DNA from 2 places in the Serratia sp. C2(1) genome. Region 1 is predicted to be linked to the other one. Evidence: predicted binding sites of a transcription regulator. Region 1 holds the regulator's gene; the other holds the start of a gene.
The links. The regulator Fur, encoded in region 1, represses iron uptake genes when iron is present. The targets are predictions, from matches to a motif close to ATAATAATGAGAACNACTATCAA.

Region 2: feoA (ferrous iron transporter A) is a predicted target of Fur. The motif match lies at 4,273-4,295, and genes of this name have one in related genera.

The regions. Positions count from the first base shown of each region.
Region 1 covers NZ_JAZFBA010000001.1:2,868,667-2,876,141, reverse strand. The annotation lists gene V2S86_RS13535 (beta-N-acetylhexosaminidase) at 1-1,584, shown strand, start outside; gene V2S86_RS13530 (MFS transporter) at 1,657-2,811, shown strand; gene galE (UDP-glucose 4-epimerase GalE) at 2,860-3,891, shown strand; gene V2S86_RS13520 (glycosyltransferase) at 3,894-5,855, shown strand; gene fur (ferric iron uptake transcriptional regulator) at 6,063-6,509, opposite strand; gene fldA (flavodoxin FldA) at 6,832-7,371, opposite strand.
Region 2 covers NZ_JAZFBA010000006.1:73,803-81,277, reverse strand. The annotation lists gene bioH (pimeloyl-ACP methyl ester esterase BioH) at 1-718, shown strand, start outside; gene V2S86_RS23020 (YdgH/BhsA/McbA-like domain containing protein) at 966-1,247, shown strand; gene V2S86_RS23015 (FeoC-like transcriptional regulator) at 1,294-1,533, opposite strand; gene feoB (Fe(2+) transporter permease subunit FeoB) at 1,533-3,848, opposite strand; gene feoA (ferrous iron transporter A) at 3,918-4,142, opposite strand; gene V2S86_RS23000 (Tex family protein) at 4,783-7,110, opposite strand; gene greB (transcription elongation factor GreB) at 7,290-7,475, opposite strand, start outside.

The DNA.
Region 1 (7,475 bases):
CGCCTGCTGGATCAGATGGCGGCTTACAAACTCAATAAATTCCACTTCCACCTGAGCGATGACGAAGGTTGGCGCATCGAGATCCCGGGCCTGCCGGAGCTGACCGAAGTCGGGGGGCAACGTTGTCACGATCTGAGCGAAACCACCTGCCTGCTGCCGCAATACGGTCAGGGGCCCGACGTGTACGGCGGGTTCTTCTCGCGCCAGGATTACATCGACATTATCAAATACGCCCAGGCGCGCCAGATTGAGGTGATCCCGGAAATCGACATGCCGGCACATGCCCGTGCGGCAGTGGTCTCGATGGAGGCGCGCTACAAAAAGCTGCATGCCGCCGGGAAAGAGAAAGAGGCCGACGAGTTCCGCCTGGTGGACCCGACAGATACCTCGAACACCACTTCGGTGCAGTACTTTAACCGTCAAAGCTACCTGAATCCCTGTCTGGATTCGTCCAGGCGCTTTGTCGATAAGGTGATCGGCGAAATTGCCCAGATGCACAAAGAGGCCGGGCAACCGCTGCGCACCTGGCACTTTGGCGGCGATGAAGCGAAAAACATTCGTCTGGGTGCGGGCTATACCAATCTGACCCAACCGGAGGCGGGCAAGGGTATCATCGATCAGAGCAAGGAAGACAAACCCTGGGCGAAATCTCAGGTGTGCCAGGCAATGATTAAAGAAGGTAAAGTTGCCGATATGGAGCACCTGCCAAGCTACTTCGGATTGGAAGTCAGCCAACTGGTGAAGGCGCACGGCATTGACAGAATGCAGGCCTGGCAGGATGGCTTGAAAGATGCGAAAGACGCCAAGGCATTCGCCACCCAACGCGTTGGGGTGAACTTCTGGGATACCCTGTATTGGGGCGGTTTTGATAGCGCGAACGATTGGGCGAACAAAGGTTACGAAGTTATCCTTTCCAACCCGGATTACGTTTATATGGACTTCCCGTATGAGGTGAACCCGGACGAGCGCGGCTACTACTGGGGGACACGCTTCAGCGACGAACGGAAAATGTTCAGTTTCGCACCGAATAACCTGCCGCAGAACGCCGAAACCTCGGTTGACCGCGACGGCAACCACTTTACCGCCAAGAGCGACAAACCCTGGCCGGGCGCTTACGGCATCTCCGCGCAGATGTGGAGTGAAACCCAACGCACCGATCCGCAAATGGAATACATGATCTTCCCTCGCTCGCTGTCGGTGGCTGAACGCGCATGGCACCGCGCCGGCTGGGAACAGGATTACCAGGCGGGGCGTGAGTATAAAGGTGGGGAAACCCACTTTGTCGACAGCAAGAAACTGGATCGGGACTGGCTGCGCTTTGCCAATATTCTGGGGCAGCGCGAGTTGGCGAAACTGGACAAGGGCGGGGTGAGTTATCGCTTGCCGGTTCCGGGCGCCCGGGTGGTGGGCGGCAAGCTGGAAGCCAATATCTCGCTGCCGGGCCTGGGCATTGAGTATTCCGTCGATGGCGGCAAACATTGGCAGCGTTATGACGCCAAAGCCAAACCCGCGGTAACCGGCGACGTGCAGATCCGGGCGGTAAGCCCGGATGGCAAGCGTTATAGCCGCGCAGAGAAAGTGTAAATCTTGACCGTGGCCCGTCTGATTGCAGGCGGGCCATTCTTTTTCAACGGCAACGTTCGGCGGTAATCAATCATGAATTCGATACGGCTGACGTTTATGGTGGTCGCTTTTTTCTCCGGTATTGCCGGCGCACTGCAAATACCGACGCTGAGCCTGTTTCTCACTACTGAAGTACAGGTCACGTCGTTATGGGTCGGATTTTTTTATGCGGTTAACGCCGGCACGGGCATTGCGGTCAGTTTCTTGCTGGCAAAAAAATCAGATCGCCAGCGTGACCGGCGTAATCTGATTTTAATCTGTTATTTATTGGCTGCGGGCAACTGCCTGCTGTTTGCGTTTAACCGCAATTATTTGACGTTAATTACGGCGGGCGTGCTGTTAACCGCCATCGCCAATACGGCGATACCGCAATTATTTGCGCTGGCGCGCGAGTATGGGGAGAGAACATCGCATAACGTGGCGATGTTCGGCGCGATGATGCGCGCCCAGCTTTCGCTTGCCTGGGTATTTGGTCCGCCATTGGCTTTTATGCTGGTGATGAATTACGGCTTTACGGCCATGTTTATGTTTGCCGCAGGGATATTCCTGTTGGTCACGCTGTTGGCCTGGCGGGTATTGCCCTGCGTAGCGCGAACCGAAGAGGGCAACGTTGATATTGATCCGCCGTTGCGGCCAAAAGAGGCCTTCGATAAAGACGTTGGCCTGCTGTTTTGCACCTCGGTATTGATGTGGACCTGCAGCGCCATGTATCTGATCGACGTGCCGCTGTATATCACCGCCGAGCTGGGGTTGTCGCAGAGTCTGACCGGTTGGATTATGGGCGTTGCCGCCGCGATCGAGATCCCGATCATGGTTCTGGCCGGGCGTTATGTGAACCGAATAGGCAAGCGCCCGATGATGGCGGGCGCCATCGTGGCCGGCATGCTGTTTTATGCCGGCATGCTGTGGTTCACCACTGCCGGCGGGTTGCTGGTTCTGCAGGCGTTTAACGCGATATTTATCGGCATTATCGCCACCGTCGGCATGCTCTATTTTCAGGATCTGATGCCTGAACGGGCCGGAATGGCCACTACATTGTTTACCAACAGCATTTCAACCGGCGTGATCCTGGCCGGAATATTACAAGGGATTCTGACCGAGTACGGGCCGCATTCCTCCGTTTATCTGTTAGCCGTGTTACTGCTTTTAATTGCTTTGCCCGTGGGGTGTAAAGTTCGAGAAGTTTAGTGGTTTCTGAGTGAGTCGTTTATTTTTAAACACAAACAAGGATACATGATGGCTATATTAGTGACGGGCGGCGCCGGTTATATCGGTTCGCATACCGTATTGGCATTGCTGGAAAGGGGAGAGGACGTTGTCGTATTGGACAACTTGTCCAACAGTTCACCGGAATCGCTTTTTCGCGTGGAGAGGCTGACCGGTAAAAAAGTGATTTTTTATCAGGGGGATATTCAAGAGCATCATTTGCTGGATCATCTCTTTCGCCAGCATGATATTCATGCGGTTATTCATCTTGCCGGGTTGAAGTCGGTTCGAGAGTCTACCGAAGAACCGCTGAAGTATTATCAAAATAACATTTCCGGTTCACTGATCGTGCTGGACAGAATGCGCCATGCCGGTGTGCGGCAATTTATTTTCAGCTCTTCCGCCACCGTTTACGGGCCGGCGGAATATACCCCGCTGACGGAGAGTTGCCGCGTCGGGCAGACGACGAACCCTTACGGCACTTCCAAGCTGATTGTGGAGCAGATCCTGGCGGAGTTCGCCAGAACCGCGCCGCAGATGGCGATCACCGCGCTACGTTACTTTAACCCGGCCGGGGCGCACGAGTCGGGGTTGATCGGTGAAGATCCCGCAGGCATTCCCAATAATCTTCTGGCTTACCTGGCACAGGTGGCTATTGGCAAACTTGCGGTGTTGCCGGTGTATGGCAATGACTATCCCACCAGCGATGGCACTGGGGTGCGGGATTACATTCACGTTATGGATCTGGCCGAAGGGCATTTGAAAGCGCTGGATAATCTGCGGCCGGGTTTTAACGTTTATAACCTGGGTACCGGCAAAGGTTATTCGGTGCTGGAGATTATCCAGGCATTTGAACGCGCCTGCGGATTTAAAATCGCTTATCAAATTAACCCGCGCCGTGCGGGAGATATTGCCGAGTGCTGGTCTGATCCGACGCTGGCGGCGGAAAAATTAGGCTGGCAAGCCAAAAGAAGCCTGGAAAAAATGGTTCGCGACGCCTGGCATTGGCAGAGCAAAAATCCCCAGGGATACGGTTCTTGTGCACCGCTGGTGGGAGGCTGACGATGAAGCTTAACGACGAGCCTTTGGGATTGATGCAGCGTGACCTGTTTCGCGCCGACTATGAGGCCTGGATTAATAACCTGAAATTAGCGTTCGTGAAATATCAACGCCGGCCTTCCCCGGCGTTGCTGGGGCAGTACCAGCGAGGGGTTAGCCAGCTGAGAGCCTGGCTGGCTGATCAAGGGCATTTATTCGATGCCGCGCAGTGCTCCTCATTATTCTGCGTTCCTACGCGCCAGTTGGCAGCGCAGGAAAAATTGCTGCACCGCATCTGGCTGGGCGGCGCCATTCCAGACGATGCCAGAGAGGTTATCTCCCAATGGGGCGATGCGCAGCAGGCCGTTCACCATGCAACCGCCGACGAGTGGACCGGGATACTCTGGGTATGGGATGCGCGGCAACTCAGAAACGAGGCGTATTTTACCCCTGCGGCGCAAGTTAAAGGTGGGCTGCTCGGGGAGTTCGATGCCGGCAACCACCGGTTGCAGGTGCATTCGCTGAGCGAACTGGCGCAAAAAAGAGTCGGCGGCAACCTGGGCTTTATCCACGCACTCCATGATAAGCGCTATTACGCCACGCTTTCTGACTACTTTCGCTTTTTGATCCTGATCGAAATGGGGGGCATGTATATGGATATCGACACCCTTCCGCACCGTTCAGCGACGTTTTTCCTGCTGAAGCCGGAAGTGCCGGATTACCTTCAGCGCCTGCCCAATGGCGAAGTCAGCCATGTCAGCGGATTGAATTTGTTTCTTGATGAAACCGGGATGATCATTGGCCGCAGCGGCGATAGGTCGCTGTGCAAAATATTGGCGGGCCTGGATCAGATCTATGCAGCGCAAACCGGTGACGTGCCGGATAAAAACCCCGTCTATGAAAGAAAGTTGTTCGATGCGTTTTATCTGTTGTGGAGCCGCCACATCGGCAGGACTTTCCTCAGCCACGAGAGCTTCTGCAAGGATCACGGGGTTCATTATGACGCCGTTCCGCAGGCGGTGACCTGCGGTATCCGTGGCATGCGTCTGTTGGAAGATGTGATTACCAATGAGACGCTGCCGCTGAGGGAGGACGAACTGCGCAGCTATCGGCAATGTATCAGTCGTCTGGAGCGGGTGGATTGGCAGCTTGAGCAGCCGGCGGATCTGGCGCGGTATGCGGAAATATTTACCGTCGATGAGGTGCCGCGTATGGCCTATCCGGCGCAGATAAGGTCCGATATCGATCACTACCATTACTATTCGGTGCTGTCCCAGGATCGCGCGCTGGATCGAGTGAACCAGCTTTTCGGCGAGTATTTGATAGCCGATAACCGACGGCAGATCGACGAGGGCAATTACTGGCGACCAACCGTTGGAACGGGCGATGCGGTATTGGCGCTATCGCAGGGCGGGCTGCATTTTCTACCGGGGCGGCAGGCGGACGAAGCGGACAAGACCCGCATGGCGAAGCTGATTTTTGCCACCAGTTATCTGGAGTATTGCTCCGTCGGCAACCCCGCCGGGATGGGGCTGGTCTCTCTGCAGCGGGCGCAAAATATCGACCCCTATCTGGACCTGATTACCCTGGCTTACGAGCGGTGCGGGGCGTTTGTCGGATTTTTCACGGCGGCGAGCGTTGACGAATTGTATGGCGTTGAGGCGAACTCGCTGTATCGCGATGAAATAAAGCCGCTTGACGAGGCCTATGACGGGTTTGTGCGAACACTGAGCACGGAGGACGATTATTTTATCTGCAGCCTGGCCATAGAGAGCCGGTTCCGCGGGCAGGGCTATTTTAACCCGTTGTTTGCCCAGATTAAGCAGCGCGCGCAGCAGCGCCGGGCAAAACATATCGTGCTGTGCGTATGGCAAAGCAGCGATGCCTGCCAAATCTACCTGAACAAAGGGTTCCGCGTTCGCGGCGTTTTCGACTATGCCTGGCCGATGTTCTTCGATCGGCTGCTGTTTCTTGAATATGCATTGTGACGAGTTTACCCATCCGCGTGTCGGCGGGTGAGTTGACGGTGAAGTGCGTGTAAGTGGGTAGTGAGAGAAGTACCGCGGAGAAGTGCCGCTGCAATTGTTGTCTTTCTGATGTGATTTTCCCCGGGCCTGTCCGGGGATTTTTTTGTCCCTTACCTGGGGGCATAAAAAAACCGCCGTTAAGGCGGTTCTCAATGCCGATTGCGGGCATTATTTTTTGTCGTGCAAGGTGTCGTCTTCGCGGCAATCACCGATTTCACAGTGACCATACAGGTACAGGCTGTGGTTGGTGAGCTTGATACCATGCTGCTTGGCGATATCACGCTGACGCACTTCGATAGACTCATCGCTGAACTCGATCACTTTGCCGCAATCCAGGCAAATCAGGTGATCGTGGTGATGCTGTTGGGTCAACTCGAACACGGACTTGCCGCCTTCGAAATTGTGACGGGTTACAATGCCGGCATCATCAAACTGGTTCAGTACGCGGTAAACTGTCGCCAGGCCAATTTCTTCGCCCATATCGATCAGTTTTTTGTACAAATCTTCCGCACTGACGTGATGGCATTCCGGATTTTGCAGTACTTCCAGGATTTTGAGTCGCGGAAGCGTGACTTTTAGGCCGGCCTTCTTCAATGCGGTGTTGTTGTCAGTCATGCGGATTCAGTCCTGTTACTATGCTAATCAAGTTGAGGCATTCTTGCCTGTGGCATCGGTCGGCACAAAGAGTTAATTGCGTGTCATTATAGAACCGGTTGCCCTAAATGGAAACCGCCGGTTGTTAACAAAGATATCATGGCACAATTGCATGTTACACACGCAACGTCTTGATGGATGGGATAAACCGATATCTCAGTCTACCTTGACGATGTGGGAAGTTACAAACATGTAGCTTCTATTGCAGAAATCCGTGCTGCCGATGAACGGCCCTGCTGGCAACACTATGCACTTTGCAGGGCTTTTGTTCAACCTTTGAGGGTTAGCCGACGATATCGGCCAGGCTCAGTTCTTCGCTGATCTGTTTCACCCAGGCTGCGACGCGTTCGTTGGTCAATTCCGGTTGACGGTCTTCGTCAATCGCCAGGCCGATGAAGAAATTGTCATCCGCCAAACCTTTCGAGGCTTCGAAGTGGTAACCCTTGGTCGGCCAGTGGCCGACAATCGCGGCGCCGCGTGGCTCAATGATGTCGCGGATGGTGCCCATCGCATCACAGAAATATTCCGCGTAGTCTTCCTGATCGCCACAACCGAACAGCGCAACCAGCTTGCCGTTGAAATCAATTTCTTCCAGCGTCGGGAAGAAGTCATCCCAATCGCACTGGGCTTCGCCGTAGTACCAGGTAGGAATACCCAACAGCAGGATGTCGAAAGCTTCCAGATCTTCTTTGCTGCTTTTGGCGATGTCGCGGATTTCCGACACCTCTGCGCCAAACTGCTGCTGAAGAATTTTCTGGATCATCTTGGCAATGTTTTCGGTATTGCCAGTGTCGCTGCCAAAGAAAATGCCTACATTAGCCATATCGCGTATAACCTTTAAATTCAATAAATTGCATTGCACGATGTTAGCGTTGAACGCGATAACACCGATTAAAATGATGACATGGCAAGAATCTGCCTCTTACC
Region 2 (7,475 bases), on a different contig from region 1:
GGAGGTGTGGGGTTGCACGCTTGAGCGGCTGACGCCGCATTTTCGCCTGCATCTGGTCGATCTGCCGGGCTATGGCCGCAGTCAGGGGTTTGGCGGCATGTCGCTCGCGCAGATGGCGGAGATCGTGCTGGCCGCCGCACCGCCGCAGGCCTGGTGGCTGGGCTGGTCGCTCGGCGGGCTGGTGGCCGGCCAGATTGCGCTGACGCAGCCTCAGCGAGTACGCGGGCTGATTACCGTGGCTTCCTCGCCGTGCTTTGCCGCACAGGACGATTGGCCGGGGATCCGTCCAGAGGTGCTGAGCGGTTTTCAGCAACAGTTGAGCCAGGATTTCCAGCGCACGGTAGAACGTTTTCTGGCATTACAAACCCTGGGTACGGCAAGCGCACGGCAAGACGCGCGCCTGCTGAAATCCGTGGTGTTGAATCAGCCGATGCCGAGCGTCGAGGTGTTGAACGGCGGTCTGGAGATGCTGCGCACCGCGGATTTACGCCTGCCGATGGTTGAACTGACTCTGCCGCTGCTGCGTATATACGGTTATCTGGACGGGGTGGTGCCGCGCAAGGTCGCCGGGTTGCTCGATGTCAGTTGGCCGCATTCATCGTCGGTCGTCATGGCGAAAGCGGCGCATGCGCCCTTCATTTCTCACCCTGATGAATTTGCCGAGATTATTCGCACCTTTGTGACCGAAGGTGGCATTTCGAGTGAAAACGCACAATAAAGCGCTAAAGAAATGGCCGCTCGGTGGATAAAAAAGAAACCTGTTCGATACTTAGTGGGGTAGATGCGTTGGCTGAAAACTGAAAAACCGCTCGCGGATTTTTTCACTTTGACGTTTCGTCTCTGGGAAAAGGACTCTCGTCAGGGAAAGCAACGAGGTCTGAAGATGTCACGGCAGCCGGTGTTATTGCGCATGTACCCTTGGACGGCTTTCATAACGAATAAATGTTCCCTTGAGAGGTATGGTAATGAAATCTTTGAAAATGATTATTGCAGCGTTGGTCGTCGGTTCCGTGTCTTTCAGCTCCCTGGCGGCAACCTTGCTGACCAAAGAAGATCTGGACAAAAATCCGGGTAAATACGAGAAGATCGGTACGGTCACCACCACCGCAGAAACCACTTCGCCGATGGATGCGAAAGAAGAACTGTCGAAGAAGGCCGATGAAAAAGGTGGTCAGTATTATGTGATTATCTCCGGCCGCGAACACGGTAAGTTCAGCGCGACAGCCGAAGTGTATAAAGACAAGTAATCATTCTTGATTAACAAGGGGCGCATTTTGTACTGCGCCCCGATTCTTAGCGTTTTAACCGATACACCACCGTACCGCATCCCTTGCCCTCCGGGCAGCTTTTGCAACTGCCGCTCAGGCAGGCGCTGTTATCCTGTTCAATCCGCTCCACTTTTCCCATCGCCGTTAAACGTTCCAGCATCGCCAGCACCAGCGGCAGTGGGGTCGTCAACTGGCGGCTGAGTTGTTGCGCCTGAACGCTGCCATGCAGCGCCAACGCATCGCGGATCTGCAGCAGGCCGGCCATCAGTGGCAGTTACCCTGAGCACCCTGGCAACAGGCGGCAGGCGTAGCTTTGCCCAGACGTACCGTTACCCGGCTGCGCGCCCGGCGCAGGCCTAACAGGATCAGCAGATTGACCAGCACCACGATGGCGATGGCCGTCAGGCTGTACCCCGGATGCCGGCCGAAGGTAGCAACCTGATAAAACAGCGTAGCCAACGAGTAGGCGAGATTCAGGCCCCAGAGAATGGAAAAGGTCATCCAGCCGCGGCTGGATTCACGGGCGATAGCGCCCATCACCGACACGCAGGGCACGTACAACAGCACAAAGATCAGGTAGCTGTAGGCAGAGATGCCGGAGCCGAATTTGCTGCTCATCATGCCCATTGAGCTGACGCCCATCTCCCCGTCGCCCTTGCTGGCCTCGATGGGGTTGGACAGTACGCTCAGGCTGAAGGTGTCTTTCAGTCCCTGCCAGGTAGTCTCCACCGCGCCGCTCAGTTCGTCCAACAGGTTAAAGTTGGCGGCATCGAACTCGCTGTTATTGATGTGCTCGGCGGTGTACAGGGTGTTCAGCGTGCCGACGACCACTTCCTTCGCCATGGCTCCGGTCACCAGCCCGACGGTGGCTTGCCAGTTGTCGCTGTGAATGCCCATCGGCTGCAGCAGCGGCGTCAGGACCTTGGACACCGACGCCAACGCGGAATCATTGATGTTGTCTACCGGCTTGCCGCTGAACGTAAAGCTGTTCAGGCCGCCGATGAAGATGCTGGCGATCACGATCACTTTCCCGGCGCGCAGCACAAAGCCTTTCAGCCGCTGCCAGGTTTGCAGCAGCAGGCTTTTCAGGTGCGGCACATGATAAACCGGCAGTTCCATGACGAACGGCGAAGCTTCGCCGCGCATGATGGTGTACTTCAGTACCAGCCCGGTGAGGATCGCCACCACGATGCCGAGCATATACAGCGAGAACACCACGCCCGCGCCGTCCTGGCCGAAGAAGGCGGCGGCAAACACCGCAAAAATCGCCAGCCGGGCACCGCAGGACATGAACGGTGCCATCATGATGGTAATCAAGCGTTCGCGCGGGGCATCCAGCGTGCGTGCGCCCATGATGGACGGCACATTGCAACCGAAGCCGACAATCAGCGGCACGAAGGATTTACCGGGTAGCCCAAGCGCTTGCATCAGGCGGTCCATGACAAAGGCTGCACGCGCCATGTAACCGGAGTCTTCGAGAAAGGACAGAAACAGGTACATCATGCCGATTTGCGGCACCAGCGGCAGCACGGTGTTGATGCCGCCACCGACGCCCTGCGCCAGGAAAATCGTCAGCCATTCAGGAAAGTGCAGACTATAGCCCAGCCATTGAATGCCCTGGATAAAGATTGCCGCTGAACCGATATCAAAGATCGGTTGCAGCGCGCCGCCGAGGTTGATCGCCAGCAAGAACATCAGGTACATCACCAGCAAAAAGATGGGCACCCCCAGCCAGCGGTTGAGGATCACCTTGTCCAGCGCTTCGGTCAGGCGATTCGGCATTGCCTGCTGCGAGTTGCTGACCGCATCACACAGGGTGGCTATCGACTGATAGCGCGCATCGGCAATCACCAGCGCCGGATCTTCTTGTTGCTGCTGTTGCAGCGCCAGCCTGGCGGCAGGCAGCAGGGCGGTGGCGTTGCCGGCCAATTGATGGCTGTAGATGTCGCCTTCCAGCATTTGCAGCGCCAGCCAGCGGCGTTGCTCCGTTGGCAGAGTCTCCGGCATGGCGTCGCTCAGGGTAGCCATTTCCTTCAGCAGCACCGGCGGATAGTTCACCAGCGCTTTCAGTTCGTTAAACCGGTGGTTGTCGATGATCTGCTTCAACATGCCGATGCCGTCGGCCCTGGTGGAGACCAAAGGCACCACCGGACAGCCGAGACGCGCCGACAGCGCAGCGATATCAATCTCGATTTGCTGGCTTCTGGCGATATCCAGCATGTTCAGCGCAACGATGCAGGGGATGCCCAGTTCCAGCAGCTGCAGCGTCAGGTACAGGTTGCGTTCAAGATTGGAGGCATCGACGACGTTGATCAGCAGATCGGCATCGCCGCTCAGGATGTAATGGCAGGCGATCTGTTCGTCGAGCGAGGTTTGTTCCGAGATGGTGGTCAGCGAATAGGTGCCGGGTAGATCGACCAGGTTGACCTGGGATTGCGGCGTGGTGAACTGGCCTTCTTTACGCTCTACCGTCACGCCTGCCCAGTTGCCGACCCGCTGGCGCGCCCCGGTCAACTGGTTGAACAGCGTAGTTTTACCGGAATTGGGGTTGCCTATTAAGCCAATAGTGAGTTTTTTCATCATTTCGCGTGTATCAGTCAATGGACATTGAGCCGGGCGGGGGCGCGGCCAGAGCGAGACGGCGCAGAATCAGGATTGGCCGTCGAGCAGGATCAGGGCCAGGTCTTTCCTGCGCAGCACCAGGCTGACGCGGCGGGTTTTTATTTCTATCGGATCGCCCAGCGGCGCGACGCGCACTACTTCAAACGAAGAGCCGGGCAGCATGCCGAGCGATAACAGTTTCTGGCGATAGGCCGGACCGATGTCATTGGAAAAACCGGCAATCTTGTAAGAGCTTTTAGGTTGAAGATGCATATAACCTTCTCAGAACCCCTGTTATTGGGCCGATGACGATAAAAGAACGTTCCAGACGAAGCGCTGCGATAAGGATCGCGGGCAGCCGAGGTTTTCAATCCATCAGGTAATGCAGTGAACGCGCAACGCAATAATAGTGAGAATAGTTATCGTATTCAATACAAAAAGTAGGGGTATTGGTAACCAAAGGTTATGGCATCGGCATTTAACGAGCGGATTGCCTGATGCCCCTATTTTTATCACCGGGCCTGTGGGGGGAGCAAATGCGAATGGCGAGTTAAATCAGTTACGTAATTGCAGCGATTTTTTCCGATTTGCAAAAATTAGCGACAGATTGAGTGGTGTTTAGCGGGTAGGGCAGCGAGCCGGCGTTTATTCGATAACATCTTGCCGGCGGAATACGAGCGGTAACCCTTTGTGTTTCACCGTGAAAGGGCGAAATGAAAACCGGTTGTTAAAAACGGTGTTAACGAACAGGGATTCGGCGTTATTTTCAGGCTGAAAAACCGGGTGTTTATCGCTCGGGAAAAATAAGCGGGTTTATTGAGGCGGGTCAAAAAATAGCGACGCTTTTTTTGAGAAAGGGCGGAGCCGGCTCCGCCCTGTGTAACTTTGGTCTTTCAGGCAGGCAGCACTGGCCCTACGATTTCTTACCGAATGCCGCCGCCAGCGCGTCACCCATGGCGCTGTTGCCTGCCGGTGAACTGCTGCGTGGTTTGGCCTTATTGGCCGGTGCGCGGGAAGGGCTGCCCTTCGCCGGGGTGCTGTTGCCGCCGCGACGTGGCGAACCTTCACCCGGTTGCTCGTCCAGACGCATGCTCAGTGCGATGCGTTTGCGCTGCAGGTCCACTTCCATCACCTTCACTTTGACGATGTCGCCGGCTTTCACCACGGTGTGCGGATCTTCGACGAACTTGTCCGCCAGCGAGGAGATATGCACCAGGCCGTCCTGATGTACGCCGATATCCACAAAGGCGCCGAAGTTGGTGACGTTGGTGACCGACCCTTCCAAAATCATGCCCGGCTGCAGATCGTTGAGGGTTTCCACGCCCTCGGCAAAGGTGGCGGTTTTGAATTCCGGACGCGGATCGCGGCCCGGTTTCTCCAGCTCTTTCAGGATGTCGGTGACCGTCGGCACACCGAATTTGTCGTCGGTGAAGTCGCTGGCCTTCAGGCTGCGCACTGCCGCCGGGTTGCCCATCAAATCTTGCAGCGCCTGCCGGGTGGCGGCCAGAATACGTTCGACCACCGGATAGGTTTCCGGGTGCACGGTAGAGGCATCCAGCGGGTTATCGCCGTGGTTGATGCGCAGGAAGCCGGCGCACTGTTCAAAGGCCTTTGGCCCCAGGCGGCTGACTTTCAGCAGTTGTTCGCGGTTGCTGAAACGGCCGTTCTCATCACGCCAGGTAACGATGTTCTGCGCCATCATGCGCGTCAGGCCGGCCACGCGGGTCAGCAACGGCACTGAGGCGGTATTCAGATCGACACCGACGGCGTTTACGCAGTCTTCCACCACCGAGTCCAGCTTTTTCGCCAGTTGGCTTTGGCTGACGTCGTGCTGGTACTGACCGACGCCGATGGATTTCGGGTCGATTTTTACCAGCTCGGCCAACGGATCCTGCAAACGGCGGGCGATGGAGACGGCGCCACGCAGCGAAACGTCGAGGTTCGGGAATTCAAGCGCCGCCAGTTCGGAGGCGGAATACACCGAGGCGCCCGCTTCGCTGACGATCACCTTCTGCGCTTTGACTTCGCTGAACTGCTGCTGTAATTCAAGGTAAAAACGCTCAGTCTCGCGCGATGCGGTGCCGTTGCCGATAGCGACCAGTTCCACTTTATGTTTGATGCACAGCGCGGCGACGATAGCGGCGGCTTTCGCGGCCTGGCCGGTGTGCGGGTAGACGGTATCGGTGGCCACCAGCTTGCCGGTAGAATCCACCACCGCCACTTTTACCCCGGTGCGCAGACCGGGATCCAGGCCCATGGTGGCGCGCATGCCGGCCGGTGCGGCCATCAGCAGATCCTGCATGTTACGGGCGAAAACGTTGATGGCTTCGTCTTCCGCGCGTTCGCGCACCGTACCCATTAATTCGGTTTCCAGATGCAACAGCACCTTGATGCGCCAGGTCCAGTTGACCACCGCTTTGCGCCAGGCGTCGGCCGGGGCGTTATTCAGGCGCAGGTCGAGGTGGCTGATGATGATTTGCTCCGCCTGGCTTTCGCGCGGGGCTTCTTCAAACTGCGGATCGGCGTTCAGCGCCAACTGCAGCACGCCTTCGTTGCGGCCACGGAACATTGCCAATGCACGGTGCGAAGGCACCTGGGCAATAGGCTCATGGTGATCAAAATAGTCGCGGAACTTGGCGCCGTCTTCTTCTTTGCCTTCCACCACTTTGGACACCAGGTGGGCATGCTTCCACAGGTAGTTACGCACCTTGGCCAGCAGCGCGGCGTCTTCGGCGAAGCGCTCCATCAGAATGTAACGCGCGCCGTCGAGGGCGGCTTTGACATCCGCCACGCCCTTGTCGGCATCAACGTAGCTTTCGGCCAGCTGTTCCGGCTGTTGCTGCGGATCCTGCCACAGGGTGTCGGCCAGCGGCTCCAGACCGGCTTCGATAGCGATTTGGCCACGGGTACGACGTTTGGGTTTGTACGGCAGGTAGAGGTCTTCGAGTTCGGTTTTGCTTTGCGTGGCGTTAATCGCCCCCGCCAGCTGTTCGGTCAGTTTGCCCTGTTCGTCGATCGATTTGAGGATGGTCTGACGGCGGTCTTCCAGTTCACGCAGATAACCCAGGCGGGTTTCCAGCTGGCGCAGTTGGGTGTCGTCCAGGCCCCCGGTGACTTCCTTACGATAGCGTGCGATAAAAGGCACGGTATTACCTTCATCCAGCAGACGGATGGCGGAGTCAACTTGCTCCGGCCGGGCCTGCAGTTCTGTTGCAATAATGCGGCTCAGTGGGTCATTCATAGGTCGGGTATCTGTTGAAAACGGTTAGGAAACAGGGGGACAGTTATACGGATTGATCGGCAAAAATGCCAGTGGCGCGGCCCGTCTTTGCCCGATGTGCCGAGGTTACGCGGGGGGCCGTTGCCGCAAGCTCCGCGGGACAGCGGCCACCTGCGCGGCCGCTCGGAAAAAACCGAATCTTACTTCACATACTCGATCTCATTCACATACCACAGCGCATCGCCCACCGGGGTGTTGACGGTGGCGGCATCCCCCACCTCTTTTTTAAGCAGGGCGCGGGCCATCGGCGAATCGATGGAGATGTAGTCCCGGCGGCCAAAAATTTCGTCGTAGCCCACGATGCGGAAGCGCTTACACTCGCCATT